2 regions of the Weizmannia sp. FSL W8-1119 genome follow, and region 2 is predicted to be linked to the other one. Evidence: a T-box and tRNA genes for the amino acid it is inferred to sense, from the RefSeq annotation. Region 2 holds a T-box; the other holds one or more tRNA genes.
What was found. The T-box of region 2 lies ahead of tyrS (tyrosine--tRNA ligase). A T-box ahead of a tRNA ligase gene usually reads a tRNA of that ligase, here a tRNA-Tyr.

Region 1 (6,462 bases), 1.8 Mb from region 2:
CCTTTTAAAAGCTTGCTTTTAAAAGGTTAGCGGCGGACGGGTGAGTAACACGTGGGCAACCTGCCTGTAAGACTGGGATAACGCCGGGAAACCGGGGCTAATACCGGATAGTTTTTTCCTCCGCATGGAGGAAAAAGGAAAGGCGGCTTCGGCTGCCACTTACAGATGGGCCCGCGGCGCATTAGCTAGTTGGCGGGGTAACGGCCCACCAAGGCAACGATGCGTAGCCGACCTGAGAGGGTGATCGGCCACATTGGGACTGAGACACGGCCCAAACTCCTACGGGAGGCAGCAGTAGGGAATCTTCCGCAATGGACGAAAGTCTGACGGAGCAACGCCGCGTGAGTGAAGAAGGCCTTCGGGTCGTAAAACTCTGTTGCCGGGGAAGAACAAGTGCCGTTCGAACAGGGCGGCGCCTTGACGGTACCCGGCCAGAAAGCCACGGCTAACTACGTGCCAGCAGCCGCGGTAATACGTAGGTGGCAAGCGTTGTCCGGAATTATTGGGCGTAAAGCGCGCGCAGGCGGCTTCTTAAGTCTGATGTGAAATCTTGCGGCTCAACCGCAAGCGGTCATTGGAAACTGGGAGGCTTGAGTGCAGAAGAGGAGAGTGGAATTCCACGTGTAGCGGTGAAATGCGTAGAGATGTGGAGGAACACCAGTGGCGAAGGCGGCTCTCTGGTCTGTAACTGACGCTGAGGCGCGAAAGCGTGGGGAGCAAACAGGATTAGATACCCTGGTAGTCCACGCCGTAAACGATGAGTGCTAAGTGTTAGAGGGTTTCCGCCCTTTAGTGCTGCAGCTAACGCATTAAGCACTCCGCCTGGGGAGTACGGCCGCAAGGCTGAAACTCAAAGGAATTGACGGGGGCCCGCACAAGCGGTGGAGCATGTGGTTTAATTCGAAGCAACGCGAAGAACCTTACCAGGTCTTGACATCCTCTGACCTCCCTGGAGACAGGGCCTTCCCCTTCGGGGGACAGAGTGACAGGTGGTGCATGGTTGTCGTCAGCTCGTGTCGTGAGATGTTGGGTTAAGTCCCGCAACGAGCGCAACCCTTGACCTTAGTTGCCAGCATTGAGTTGGGCACTCTAAGGTGACTGCCGGTGACAAACCGGAGGAAGGTGGGGATGACGTCAAATCATCATGCCCCTTATGACCTGGGCTACACACGTGCTACAATGGATGGTACAAAGGGCTGCGAGACCGCGAGGTTAAGCCAATCCCAGAAAACCATTCCCAGTTCGGATTGCAGGCTGCAACCCGCCTGCATGAAGCCGGAATCGCTAGTAATCGCGGATCAGCATGCCGCGGTGAATACGTTCCCGGGCCTTGTACACACCGCCCGTCACACCACGAGAGTTTGTAACACCCGAAGTCGGTGAGGTAACCTTTACGGAGCCAGCCGCCGAAGGTGGGACAGATGATTGGGGTGAAGTCGTAACAAGGTAGCCGTATCGGAAGGTGCGGCTGGATCACCTCCTTTCTAAGGGGAAAAGCGTAGGGCGCTCGTTCATCGGCGTACGGATTTCGAAGTCTTCGACTGAGATAAAGGAAACACGATGAGCCTTAAAGGCGAATCGATGCCCGCTTATCGTAGGGAGAAGACGTAGAAATACGCTAGCCGATAGCGCCCGGAGCTAGACATAAAAGGAAAACCTTCGGTTTTCCGAAATTAAGTTTGGCGTTTTCGTTTTGTTCAGTTTTGAAGGTCCAATCCTTCAGTATGTGTTCTTTGAAAACCGGATAGGAGAAATAAACCAAGTAAACCGAGAATCGCTTATTTTTGGATTTAAACCTTTTATGGTTAAGTTAGAAAGGGCGCACGGCGGATGCCTTGGCACTAGGAGCCGATGAAGGACGGTACAAACACCGATATGCTCCGGGGAGCTGTACGTAAGCTTTGATCCGGAGATTTCCGAATGGGGAAACCCCCTGTCTTTAATCGGACAGGATTCCTGCCTGAATCCATAGGGCAGGAAGGGCACACCCGGGGAACTGAAACATCTCAGTACCCGGAGGAAGAGAAAGCAATTGCGATTTCCCAAGTAGCGGCGAGCGAACAGGAAACAGCCCAAACCGGAAGGCTTGCCTTCCGGGGTTGTAGGACACTCATATGGGAGTTACAAAAGAACGGGGTAAGTGAAGCGGCCTGGAAAGGCCTGCCGGAGAAGGTAAAAGCCCTGTAACTGAAACTTCGTTCTCTCCCGAGTGGATCCTGAGTACGGCGGGACACGAGGAATCCCGCCGGAATCCGGGAGGACCATCTCCCAAGGCTAAATACTCCCTAGTGACCGATAGTGAACCAGTACCGTGAGGGAAAGGTGAAAAGCACCCCGGGAGGGGAGTGAAAGAGATCCTGAAACCGTGTGCCTACAAGTAGTCAGAGCCCGTTAACGGGTGATGGCGTGCCTTTTGTAGAATGAACCGGCGAGTTACGGTCTCATGCAAGGTTAAGCTGAAGAAGCGGAGCCGCAGCGAAAGCGAGTCTGAACAGGGCGAAAGAGTATGAGGCCGCAGACCCGAAACCAGGTGATCTACCCATGTCCAGGGTGAAGGCAAGGTAACACTTGCTGGAGGCCCGAACCCACGCACGTTGAAAAGTGCGGGGATGAGGTGTGGGTAGCGGAGAAATTCCAATCGAACTTGGAGATAGCTGGTTCTCTCCGAAATAGCTTTAGGGCTAGCCTCAAGCGGAGAGTTTTGGAGGTAGAGCACTGTTTGGACGAGGGGCCCTCATCGGGTTACCGAATTCAGACAAACTCCGAATGCCAAAAACTTATGCTTGGGAGTCAGACTGTGAGTGATAAGATCCATGGTCGAAAGGGAAACAGCCCAGACCGCCAGCTAAGGTCCCAAAGTATACGTTAAGTGGAAAAGGATGTGGCGTTGCTTAGACAACCAGGATGTTGGCTTAGAAGCAGCCATCATTCAAAGAGTGCGTAATAGCTCACTGGTCGAGTGACGCTGCGCCGAAAATGTACCGGGGCTAAACGTATCACCGAAGCTGCGGATGGACACCGTTTGGTGTCCGTGGTAGGAGAGCGTTCTAAGGGCGTTGAAGCCGGACCGGAAGGACCGGTGGAGCGCTTAGAAGTGAGAATGCCGGTATGAGTAGCGAAAGAAGGGTGAGAATCCCTTCCACCGAATGCCTAAGGTTTCCTGAGGAAGGCTCGTCCGCTCAGGGTTAGTCGGGGCCTAAGCCGAGGCCGAAAGGCGTAGGCGATGGACAACAGGTTGATATTCCTGTACCGCCTCTTCACCGTTTGAACGATGGGGGGACGCAGGAGGATAGGGCAAGCGCGACACTGGTTGATCGCGTCCAAGCAGTTAGGCCGGTGCGGAGGCAAATCCTTCGCGCCAAGGCGGAGCTGTGATGGCGAGGGAAATTAAAGTACCGAAGTTCCTGATTCCACACTGCCAAGAAAAGCCTCTAGTGAGGTGAAAGGCGCCCGTACCGCAAACCGACACAGGTAGGCGAGGAGAGAATCCTAAGGTGAGCGAGAGAACTCTCGTTAAGGAACTCGGCAAAATGACCCCGTAACTTCGGGAGAAGGGGTGCTTTTTGGGGTGTATGCCCCGGGAAGCCGCAGTGAATAGGCCCAGGCGACTGTTTAGCAAAAACACAGGTCTCTGCGAAGCCGCAAGGCGAAGTATAGGGGCTGACACCTGCCCGGTGCTGGAAGGTTAAGGAGAGGGGTTAGCCGCAAGGCGAAGCTCTGAACTGAAGCCCCAGTAAACGGCGGCCGTAACTATAACGGTCCTAAGGTAGCGAAATTCCTTGTCAGGTAAGTTCTGACCCGCACGAAAGGTGTAACGATCTGGGCACTGTCTCAACGAGAGACTCGGTGAAATTATAGTACCTGTGAAGATGCAGGTTACCCGCGACAGGACGGAAAGACCCCATGGAGCTTTACTGCAGCCTGATATTGAATTTTGGTACAGCTTGTACAGGATAGGTAGGAGCCTTGGAAACCGGAGCGCCAGCTTCGGCGGAGGCATCGGTGGGATACTACCCTGGCTGTATTGAAATTCTAACCCGCACCCCTTACCGGGGTGGGAGACAGTGTCAGGCAGGCAGTTTGACTGGGGCGGTCGCCTCCTAAAAGGTAACGGAGGCGCCCAAAGGTTCCCTCAGAATGGTTGGAAATCATTCGCAGAGTGTAAAGGCATAAGGGAGCTTGACTGCGAGACTTACAAGTCGGGCAGGGACGAAAGTCGGGCTTAGTGATCCGGTGGTTCCGCATGGAAGGGCCATCGCTCAACGGATAAAAGCTACCCTGGGGATAACAGGCTGATCTCCCCCAAGAGTCCACATCGACGGGGAGGTTTGGCACCTCGATGTCGGCTCATCGCATCCTGGGGCTGTAGTCGGTCCCAAGGGTTGGGCTGTTCGCCCATTAAAGCGGTACGCGAGCTGGGTTCAGAACGTCGTGAGACAGTTCGGTCCCTATCCGTCGCGGGCGCAGGAAATTTGAGAGGAGCTGTCCTTAGTACGAGAGGACCGGGATGGACGCACCGCTGGTGTACCAGTTGTCTTGCCAAAGGCATCGCTGGGTAGCTATGTGCGGAAGGGATAAGTGCTGAAAGCATCTAAGCATGAAGCCCCCCTCAAGATGAGATTTCCCACAGTTTAACTGGTAAGATCCCTGAAAGATGATCAGGTTGATAGGTCCGGGGTGGAAGCGCGGCGACGCGTGCAGCTGACGGATACTAATCGATCGAGGACTTAACCAAATAGAAAAGCGGAGGTGCCTTACCAAAGGCACTGGCGCTGAACCATTTTCAAAGTTAGAAACGCATTCTCCGTTTACAGTTTTTTCTCCCATCCGGTTTTCAGGGAATCACATAATTCCTGTTGATAAGCAATGGAAACTTTGTTATAATGATTTTTGTCATTGAGGTCCGGTGACGATGGCGGAAAGGTCACACCCGTTTCCATCCCGAACACGGAAGTTAAGCTTTCCAGCGCCGATGGTAGTTGGGGGTTTCCCCCTGCGAGAGTAGGACGCTGCCGGGCCCGATATTCCGCAGTAGCTCAGTGGTAGAGCAATCGGCTGTTAACCGATCGGTCGTAGGTTCGAATCCTACCTGCGGAGTCATATGCTTCCATAGCTCAGCAGGTAGAGCACTTCCATGGTAAGGAAGAGGTCATCGGTTCGAGCCCGATTGGAAGCTTATATTTTTTTGGCCCGTTGGTCAAGCGGTTAAGACACCGCCCTTTCACGGCGGTAACACGGGTTCGAATCCCGTACGGGTCACCATTTACATATTTGGAGGATTAGCTCAGCTGGGAGAGCGTCTGCCTTACAAGCAGAGGGTCGGCGGTTCGAGCCCGTCATCCTCCATTTGTATGCCGGTCTAGCTCAATTGGTAGAGCAACTGACTTGTAATCAGTAGGTTGGGGGTTCAAGTCCTCTGGCCGGCACCATTTACGGAGGGGTAGCGAAGTGGCTAAACGCGGCGGACTGTAAATCCGCTCCCTCAGGGTTCGGCGGTTCGAATCCGTCCCCCTCCACCATCTCATTTTTTGGGCATGCACTTTGGTGCATTTTTTTGGTGAGAGGGTTCATACTATAGATAATTGGGCCATAGCCAAGCGGTAAGGCAACGGACTTTGACTCCGTCATGCGTTGGTTCGAATCCAGCTGGCCCAGCCTTTTCTATTGAATTGGTTACGCCAATGGATATATAGATTTTTACGAGCCATTAGCTCAGTTGGTAGAGCATCTGACTTTTAATCAGAGGGTCGCAGGTTCGAATCCTGCATGGCTCACTCTTTTCTTTTTTTAAAATATGTGGTATTCTACAAATATGCGGAAGTAGTTTAGTGGTAGAACAACACCTTCCCAAGGTGTGGGTCGCGGGTTCGAGTCCCGTCTTCCGCTTAAAGTTTAAACGCTCAAACCTCTTGATATAAAAGGGTTTGAGCGTTTTTTATTTGTCTGTAAATATTTTTCACTCTATAATACAACTCCAGTGTTGTTGGCGGATGGTTGATGGGTTTTCTGGATTGGTGAAGGAAGGCCCCTTTAAGATGAATAGTCTCACCTCCATTTTCTTGAATAATTATACAGAATTTTGTACAGTTGAGCCAATTGGAAAACAATTTTACAATGATAGATAGAGAGAAGGAAAGGGGACAGTCTGATGGAGAAACATATTGCAATAATGGGGGTTCCAATGGATCTTGGGCAGCGGTATAAAGGGGTAGATCTAGGCCCGCAGGCGATCCGGTATGCAGGTGTGAAAGAAGGACTCGAGAAACTCGGCTGCGCGGTTACCGATTTGGGCAATATTGAAATTGGCAGGGCGGAGCAGCTCCCTGATGACGAAGTCAATGCAAGAAATTTAAAAACGATTGCAAAAGCGAGCCAGTTCATTGCAGAGCATACAGATGAAATTGTAAAAAGCAACCGGTTCCCGCTTATTTTTGGCGGCGACCACAGCATTGCCATTGGGAC
Region 2 (6,462 bases):
TTTCGGCAAATATTTCGCCCGGGTGGCTGTAATGCCAGTCTGCGCCGAGCCGTTTTGCCACTTCCTGGATAATCCACCAGTCCGGTTTGGATTCGCCCAAAGCCGGGAGTGCCTGGTACATCCGTTGCACACGGCGTTCCGTGTTTGTAAAGGTGCCTTCTTTTTCAAGCGACGGGGCTGCAGGCAAAACAACATCCGCATATTGGGCCGTCCTTGAGAAAAAGACATCCTGGACGACAAGAAAGTCAAGATTGGAAAGTTCCTCGCTAACATGGTTGGCGTCGGAGTCGACAAGCGCCATGTCTTCGCCGATGATATACATGGCTTTTAACTGCCCGGCTGCAATCTCATGCAGCATTTCAATATTGTTCAGCCCCGGTTTGTTGCTGATTTTGACGTCGTACGCTTTTTCAAATTTTTCGCGTGCCGCATCATCCTCCACATGCTGGTAGCCCGGCAGCCATCCCGGCAGCGTGCCCATATCGCATGCGCCTTGCACATTGTTATGCCCGCGCAACGGATAAGCGCCTGTACCCGGGCGCGCGTAGTTTCCGGTGGCAAGGAGCAGATTGGAAATAGCGGCGGACGTATCGGAACCGCCTGTATTTTGCGTGACGCCCATGCCCCAGAGGATACATGTCCCGTCTGCCTGATGGATCATTTCGGCGATTTGGACCAGCGTTTCCTTCGGGATGCCGGTAATCTTTTCAGCGTAGTCGAGCGTGTATTTTTCAAGCGTTTCTTTAAATTCATCGAAAAAGTTCACTTTTTCCTCGATGAATTTTTGGTCATGCCAGCCCTGGTCGATGATATATTTTGTCACCGCCATCAGCCATACCTGGTCTGTGCCCTGGTTCGGATGGATAAAAAGATCGGCGCGCTCTGCCATTTCGTTTTTGCGCATATCGGCAACAATCAGTTTCTGGCCGTGCAGTTTATGGGCCCGTTTGATGCGGGTCGCAAGGACCGGGTGGGCTTCCGCCGGGTTCGCGCCGACAATCATGACAAGGCCGGCTGACGCAATATCTTTAATCGTGCCGCTGTCGCCGCCCATGCCGACGGTTCTGAGCAGGCCGTCCGTTGCCGGCGACTGGCAATAGCGCGAACAGTTGTCGACATTGTTAGTTTCAAACACCTGGCGCGCCAGCTTTTGCATCAAATAGTTTTCTTCATTGGTAACTTTTGAAGAAGAAATAAAACCGACGGAATCTTTTCCGTATTGGGAATGGATTTCTTTCAGCCGGCTTGCCACCACGCTGAGCGCTTCATCCCATGACGTTTCTACAAATTTTCCGTCTTTACGGACAAGCGGTTTTGTCAGCCGCTTATCGGAATTCACAAAATCCCAGCCGAATTTGCCTTTGATGCAAGTGGAGATGGCGTTTACCGGTCCTTCATGCTTCGGTTCGATTTTTAAAATTTTCCGGCCCTTTGTCCATACTTCAAATGTGCAGCCGACACCGCAGAAGGTGCAAACGGTTTTCGTTTTTTTCGTGCGCTGTTCGCGCATCGAAGCTTCGATTTCGGATATGGCAAAAATGCTGCCGTAACCCGGTTCGACTTTTTTCACAAGATCAATCATCGGGTCAAGCAGGTCTTCTTCAAGCCCGGTTAAATAGCCTGCCTCGCCGAGCATTGATTTTTCCATCAATGCATTGCAAGGGCAGACGGTGACGCAATGCCCGCAGGAAACGCATGACGATTCGTTGATCGGAACGCCGTTATCCCAAATGACGCGCGGGCGTTCTGCTTCCCAGTCAATGGAAAGCGTTTCGTTCACCTGCAGATTTTGGCAGGCTTCCACGCATCTCCCGCATGCGATGCACTGGTTCGGGTCGTACCGGTAAAACGGGTGCGAATAGTCGACCCCGCTTGCGTCCGTTTTTGGCGTAAACGGATATTTCTGGTGTTCGATGCCCATTTTTTCCGTTGTATTGTGGACGATGCAGTTGCCGTTGTTATTGTCGCACACCGTACAGTATAAAAGGTGGTTGGCGAGAATCCTGTCCATCGCTTCATGCCGGGCCGCTTCCGACCGGTCATCGCTGAGGTGGACCACCATGCCGTCCTCCGCCGCCGTCGAACAGGTGCGCATCAGTTCCCCGTTCACTTCCGCAATACACGTGTCGCAAGTTTGGATCGGATCTACTTCCGGGTAATAGCAAATTTGTGGATGAAAAATATCATTCCGGTTGATCACATCGATGATTTTCTCGCCGGGGCGGGCTTCATAATCCCGGCCATCAATCGTGATGTGAATCGATTTGGTTTCCATTTTTTTCCTCCTTTTGCAAACAGTGAAGGCAGGCCTTCAGAAAAGAATACAAAAAACCGGCAACTCTGTTACTTATACCAAACCTTTGCAAAAATAAAACTACTATTCTCTTTTTTTATTCTAGCATCTGATGCAAAAATGAACAAACCATCAGAGTGTTTTGCCTATTTGAGCGGGCGGCTTTTGTTTTTAATCTGATTCCTTTAAAATAAAACATTATAGACAGGGGGCTGTTGAACCCATGAAAAATGTGGACACGCAGAGGGAAATTCTCCGTTTCAAGAACGGGCGGCTCGAACGGGCGCTGGATACAGTCGCAACGGAATTCCCGGTGACATTAAAAGTGAATGGGCAGGAATGGGTGACGATGGTGTGCACACCTGAATATATCGAGGACATGGCGGTCGGTTATCTTGTGTCGGAAAGGGTTGTCCGGCGCTATGAAGATATCCGCGACATCTGGACGGATGAAAAAGGAGGATTCGTCCATGTCCGGACCGATCATCTTAATCCTTATTACGAACAGCTGCAAAATAAACGTTATATCACCTCCTGCTGTGGAATGAGCAGGCAGGCGTTTGTTTTTGTCAATGATGCTCTGGCGGCGAAAAAAATGGACGGTGTGCACGTCCGGATTACAGTTGATGATTGTTTCCGGCTGATGGAAGCATTGCAGGAGAATGCCGAAGTGTTTAAAAAAACAGGGGGCGTCCATAATGCTGCGCTGTGCGATGCCGGCGGGATCCTTGTCAGCCGGATGGATATCGGCCGCCATAACGCGCTTGATAAAATTTACGGATATTGTTTGAAAAATCAGGTTTCCACAAAAGGGAAAATCCTTGCATTCAGCGGGCGCATTTCCTCGGAAATTTTATTGAAGACAGCCAAAATCGGCTGCGAGGTGATTTTATCGAAATCGGCACCCACCACACTCGCCCTGGAATCCGCTGAAGAACTCGGCATTACCACGATCGGCTTTATCCGCGGTGGGTCGATGAATATTTACACCTGCCCGGAACGGATTGCCGGTGTTGCCGCCCATGCCCGGTGATTGCCGGGTGTATACGATCGGAAAGGCACGGTTTGGGTTGGAAGAAAACGGGAAGACACGCTGGAAGGCGTGCTTCGGGACGGAACAGGGCCTTTGCCGGATGAGGAAAGGTTAAAATGGGCATTACCGGATTTGAAGAAAGCGCTGGTGCAGCCTGCTTGGCAAGGTTGACATTTCAAAATGTATATGGTAAAAATAACTTACAATTTGATGAATGAAGCGTCGAAAGGATCAAGTAGCTTCCTGTTGCTGCATACAAGAGAGCCGGTGGTTGGTGCGAACCGGTACAGGCAGGCGGCGAATTACACCCCGGAGCTTTTGCCGGATACGGCAGACGGCCCCCAGCCGTTATCCAAATGAGTGGAGAAGCAATTCTCAAGTTGGGTGGTAACGCGATACAATCGTCCCTTCGTTTTGGCGGAGGGGCGTTTTTCTGTTTTACAGGAAAAAGAAGGCAGCAACAGGTTCCTGCCCATTATCGCCGGATATAAGCCGGGCGCTGGAACCTGAATGCTGCCGGCATTTGAAATGGCACAAAAGGAGTGGTTTGAAATGGATTTACTCGAAGATTTAAAATGGCGGGGAATTGTTTACCAGCAGACAGACGAAGAAGGGCTCGCGGAGTTGCTTCAAAACCGGAAAGTGACCCTGTATTGCGGGATTGACCCGACAGGCGACAGCATGCATATCGGGCATCTGCTCCCGTACCTGACGCTGCGCCGTTTCCAGCAAGCGGGACACCGGCCGATTGTCGTGCTCGGCGGGGCAACCGGCATGATCGGCGACCCGAGCGGCAAGAAGGAAGAAAGAAAGCTGTTAACAGTTGAAAAGGTCAAGCAAAACGGCGAAGCATTGAAAAAACAGCTGGAACGCTTTTTTGATTTTGACGGCGAGTCAGGCGCCATCATGGTCAATAACTATGACTGGCACGGCTCGATGGATCTCGTTACTTTCCTGCGTGATTACGGAAAGCATATCGGCATCAACTACATGCTTGCAAAAGACACGATCGCATCACGGCTTGAAACCGGTATTTCGTTTACGGAATTTACATATACAATCCTCCAGGCCGTCGATTACTTTAACTTGTATAAACAATACAACTGCCGCCTGCAAATCGGCGGAAGCGACCAGTGGGGCAATATTACAAGCGGCCTTGAGCTGATCCGCAAGCTCGAACCGGAAGGAGAAAAAGCTTTCGGGCTTACCATTCCGCTTGTCACAAAAGCGGACGGCACAAAATTCGGGAAAACAGAAAGCGGCGCAGTCTGGCTCGATGCCGAGAAAACATCGCCATATGAGTTTTACCAGTTCTGGGTCAACACGGCTGACCTCGATGTCGTAAAATACTTGAAGTACTTCACCTTCTTGCCAAAAGAAGAAATCGAAGAGCTGGAAAAATCGGTTGAAACCGAACCGCATCTCCGCAAAGCCCAAAAAGCGCTGGCCGCGGAAATGACAAAACTGATCCATGGGGAGGAAGCATTGCAGCAGGCTTTGAATATTACAGAAGCATTGTTCAGCGGCAATGTGAAGAAACTGTCGGCTGAAGAAATGAAGCAGGGATTTAAAGATGTTCCGTCATTCCAGCTTGAAAGCGAAGAACAAAAGCAGCTTGTGGAGTTGCTCGTTGCCGCCAAAATCTCCCCGTCAAAACGCCAGGCACGCGAAGATATCCAAAACGGCGCCATTTACGTAAACGGTGACCGCGTAACGGATCTCGGGTTTGTGTTGCAGGAAAAGGACAAAATCGGCGGCGAATTTACCGTTATTAGAAGAGGGAAGAAAAAATACTTTTTAATTAAACATTGAGGATATTAAGGGATGCACAATGAAGATGCCTGAAATGTGCATCCCTTTTTTATTGCTCCGATCGCGGCTTGCCCTTCTTCGTTTTTCCCGGCGGGGGAAGTCAGCTCCCAATTCCAAATTTTTTCAGCTTCTGATACAGGGTGACCCTTGAAATGCCAAGTTCTTTTGCTGCGGCGGATTTGTTCCCGCCTGCTTTGCGCAATGCTTTTTCAATGAGCTGTTTTTCCATATTTTCTTTTTCCACAGGCAAAGTGCCGCTTTCCGGGATGGCACTTCCGGACGGTTGGGTTTCATTTCCCTGGAAAAAGCGGAGAAGGGAGGCGCGGTCAATAAACGGCTTTTCTGATAGGATCACCATCCGTTCCATTAAATTCCGGAGCTCCCGGACATTCCCTGGCCAATGATACGCTTGCAGGAAAGAAAGGGCATCAGGGGCGAGTTCCGGTTCAGGCATCTTGTACTGGACGGCAAATTGTTTCAGAAAGTAGCGGGCGAGGACAGGAATATCGTCTGTGCGCACCCTTAATGGCGGCATCGTAATTTGAATAACATTTAACCGGTAATAAAGGTCCGACCTGAATGTCTTTTCTTTCATCATTTTTTCAATGTCTTGGTTGGTGGCGGCAATAAAACGGACATTGATTTTCCTGCCCGAAGCGTCGCCAATGCGGTAAATCACTTTTTCCTGCAGCACGCGCAGCAGCTTCACCTGCATATCTAGCGGCAGTTCGCCGATTTCGTCCAAAAACAGCGTACCCCCGTCCGCTTCTTCAATTTTTCCCGCTTTTCCTTTTTTCTCCGCACCCGTAAACGTGCCAGGTTCATAGCCGAATAATTCGCTTTCAAACAGGGCGGAAGGGATCGAGCCGCAGTTCACCGGAATAAAAGGGCCGTTTTTCCGCGCGCTTGCTTCATGGATAGCGCGCGCACATATTTCTTTCCCGGTGCCGGACTCGCCGAGAATAAGCGTGACGGCATCCGTTTTCGCCGCTTTCGCCGCAATTTGGATCGTATCCCGGAGCGCGCGGCTTTTCCCCTTTAATTTGGAAAAAGGCGTTTCTTCATAGCTTGTGTACATTTTTTGGCGCAGTTCATTCAGTTCTATGGAAGTGGAGACGAGATTGTCGTTCAGCCTAACAATCTGGGTGATATCGCGTTCCACGGATACCGCGCCGATCAGCCTGCCGCGGTTGTCAAAAATGGGCCGCGCATTGACGACGACATGCTTGTCGGGGCGGGGCCGATGATATTGGTCGGTGATACGGGCTTTTGTCCGCAGCACTTTGAGCACCATTAAATCATCATCGCGAAAAAAATCGGTAAT

Region 1: it encodes a tRNA-Tyr, which carries the amino acid that the T-box ahead of tyrS (tyrosine--tRNA ligase) is inferred to sense. The anticodon was not compared.

Annotation. Positions count from the first base shown of each region.
Region 1 covers NZ_JBBOZL010000001.1:179,652-186,113, forward strand. Annotated here, with positions in the region: rRNA gene NSQ19_RS00940 (16S ribosomal RNA) at 1-1,484, shown strand, start outside; rRNA gene NSQ19_RS00945 (23S ribosomal RNA) at 1,804-4,735, shown strand; rRNA gene rrf (5S ribosomal RNA) at 4,903-5,018, shown strand; tRNA gene NSQ19_RS00955 (tRNA-Asn) at 5,026-5,097, shown strand; tRNA gene NSQ19_RS00960 (tRNA-Thr) at 5,104-5,176, shown strand; tRNA gene NSQ19_RS00965 (tRNA-Glu) at 5,188-5,262, shown strand; tRNA gene NSQ19_RS00970 (tRNA-Val) at 5,274-5,346, shown strand; tRNA gene NSQ19_RS00975 (tRNA-Thr) at 5,354-5,429, shown strand; tRNA gene NSQ19_RS00980 (tRNA-Tyr) at 5,435-5,519, shown strand; tRNA gene NSQ19_RS00985 (tRNA-Gln) at 5,584-5,655, shown strand; tRNA gene NSQ19_RS00990 (tRNA-Lys) at 5,702-5,774, shown strand; tRNA gene NSQ19_RS00995 (tRNA-Gly) at 5,815-5,886, shown strand; gene rocF (arginase) at 6,149-6,462, shown strand, end outside.
Region 2 covers NZ_JBBOZL010000001.1:2,029,146-2,035,607, reverse strand. Annotated here, with positions in the region: gene fdhF (formate dehydrogenase subunit alpha) at 1-2,275, opposite strand, end outside; gene fdhD (formate dehydrogenase accessory sulfurtransferase FdhD) at 2,517-3,326, shown strand; T-box leader at 3,540-3,738, shown strand; gene tyrS (tyrosine--tRNA ligase) at 3,879-5,138, shown strand; gene NSQ19_RS09970 (sigma-54 interaction domain-containing protein) at 5,239-6,462, opposite strand, start outside.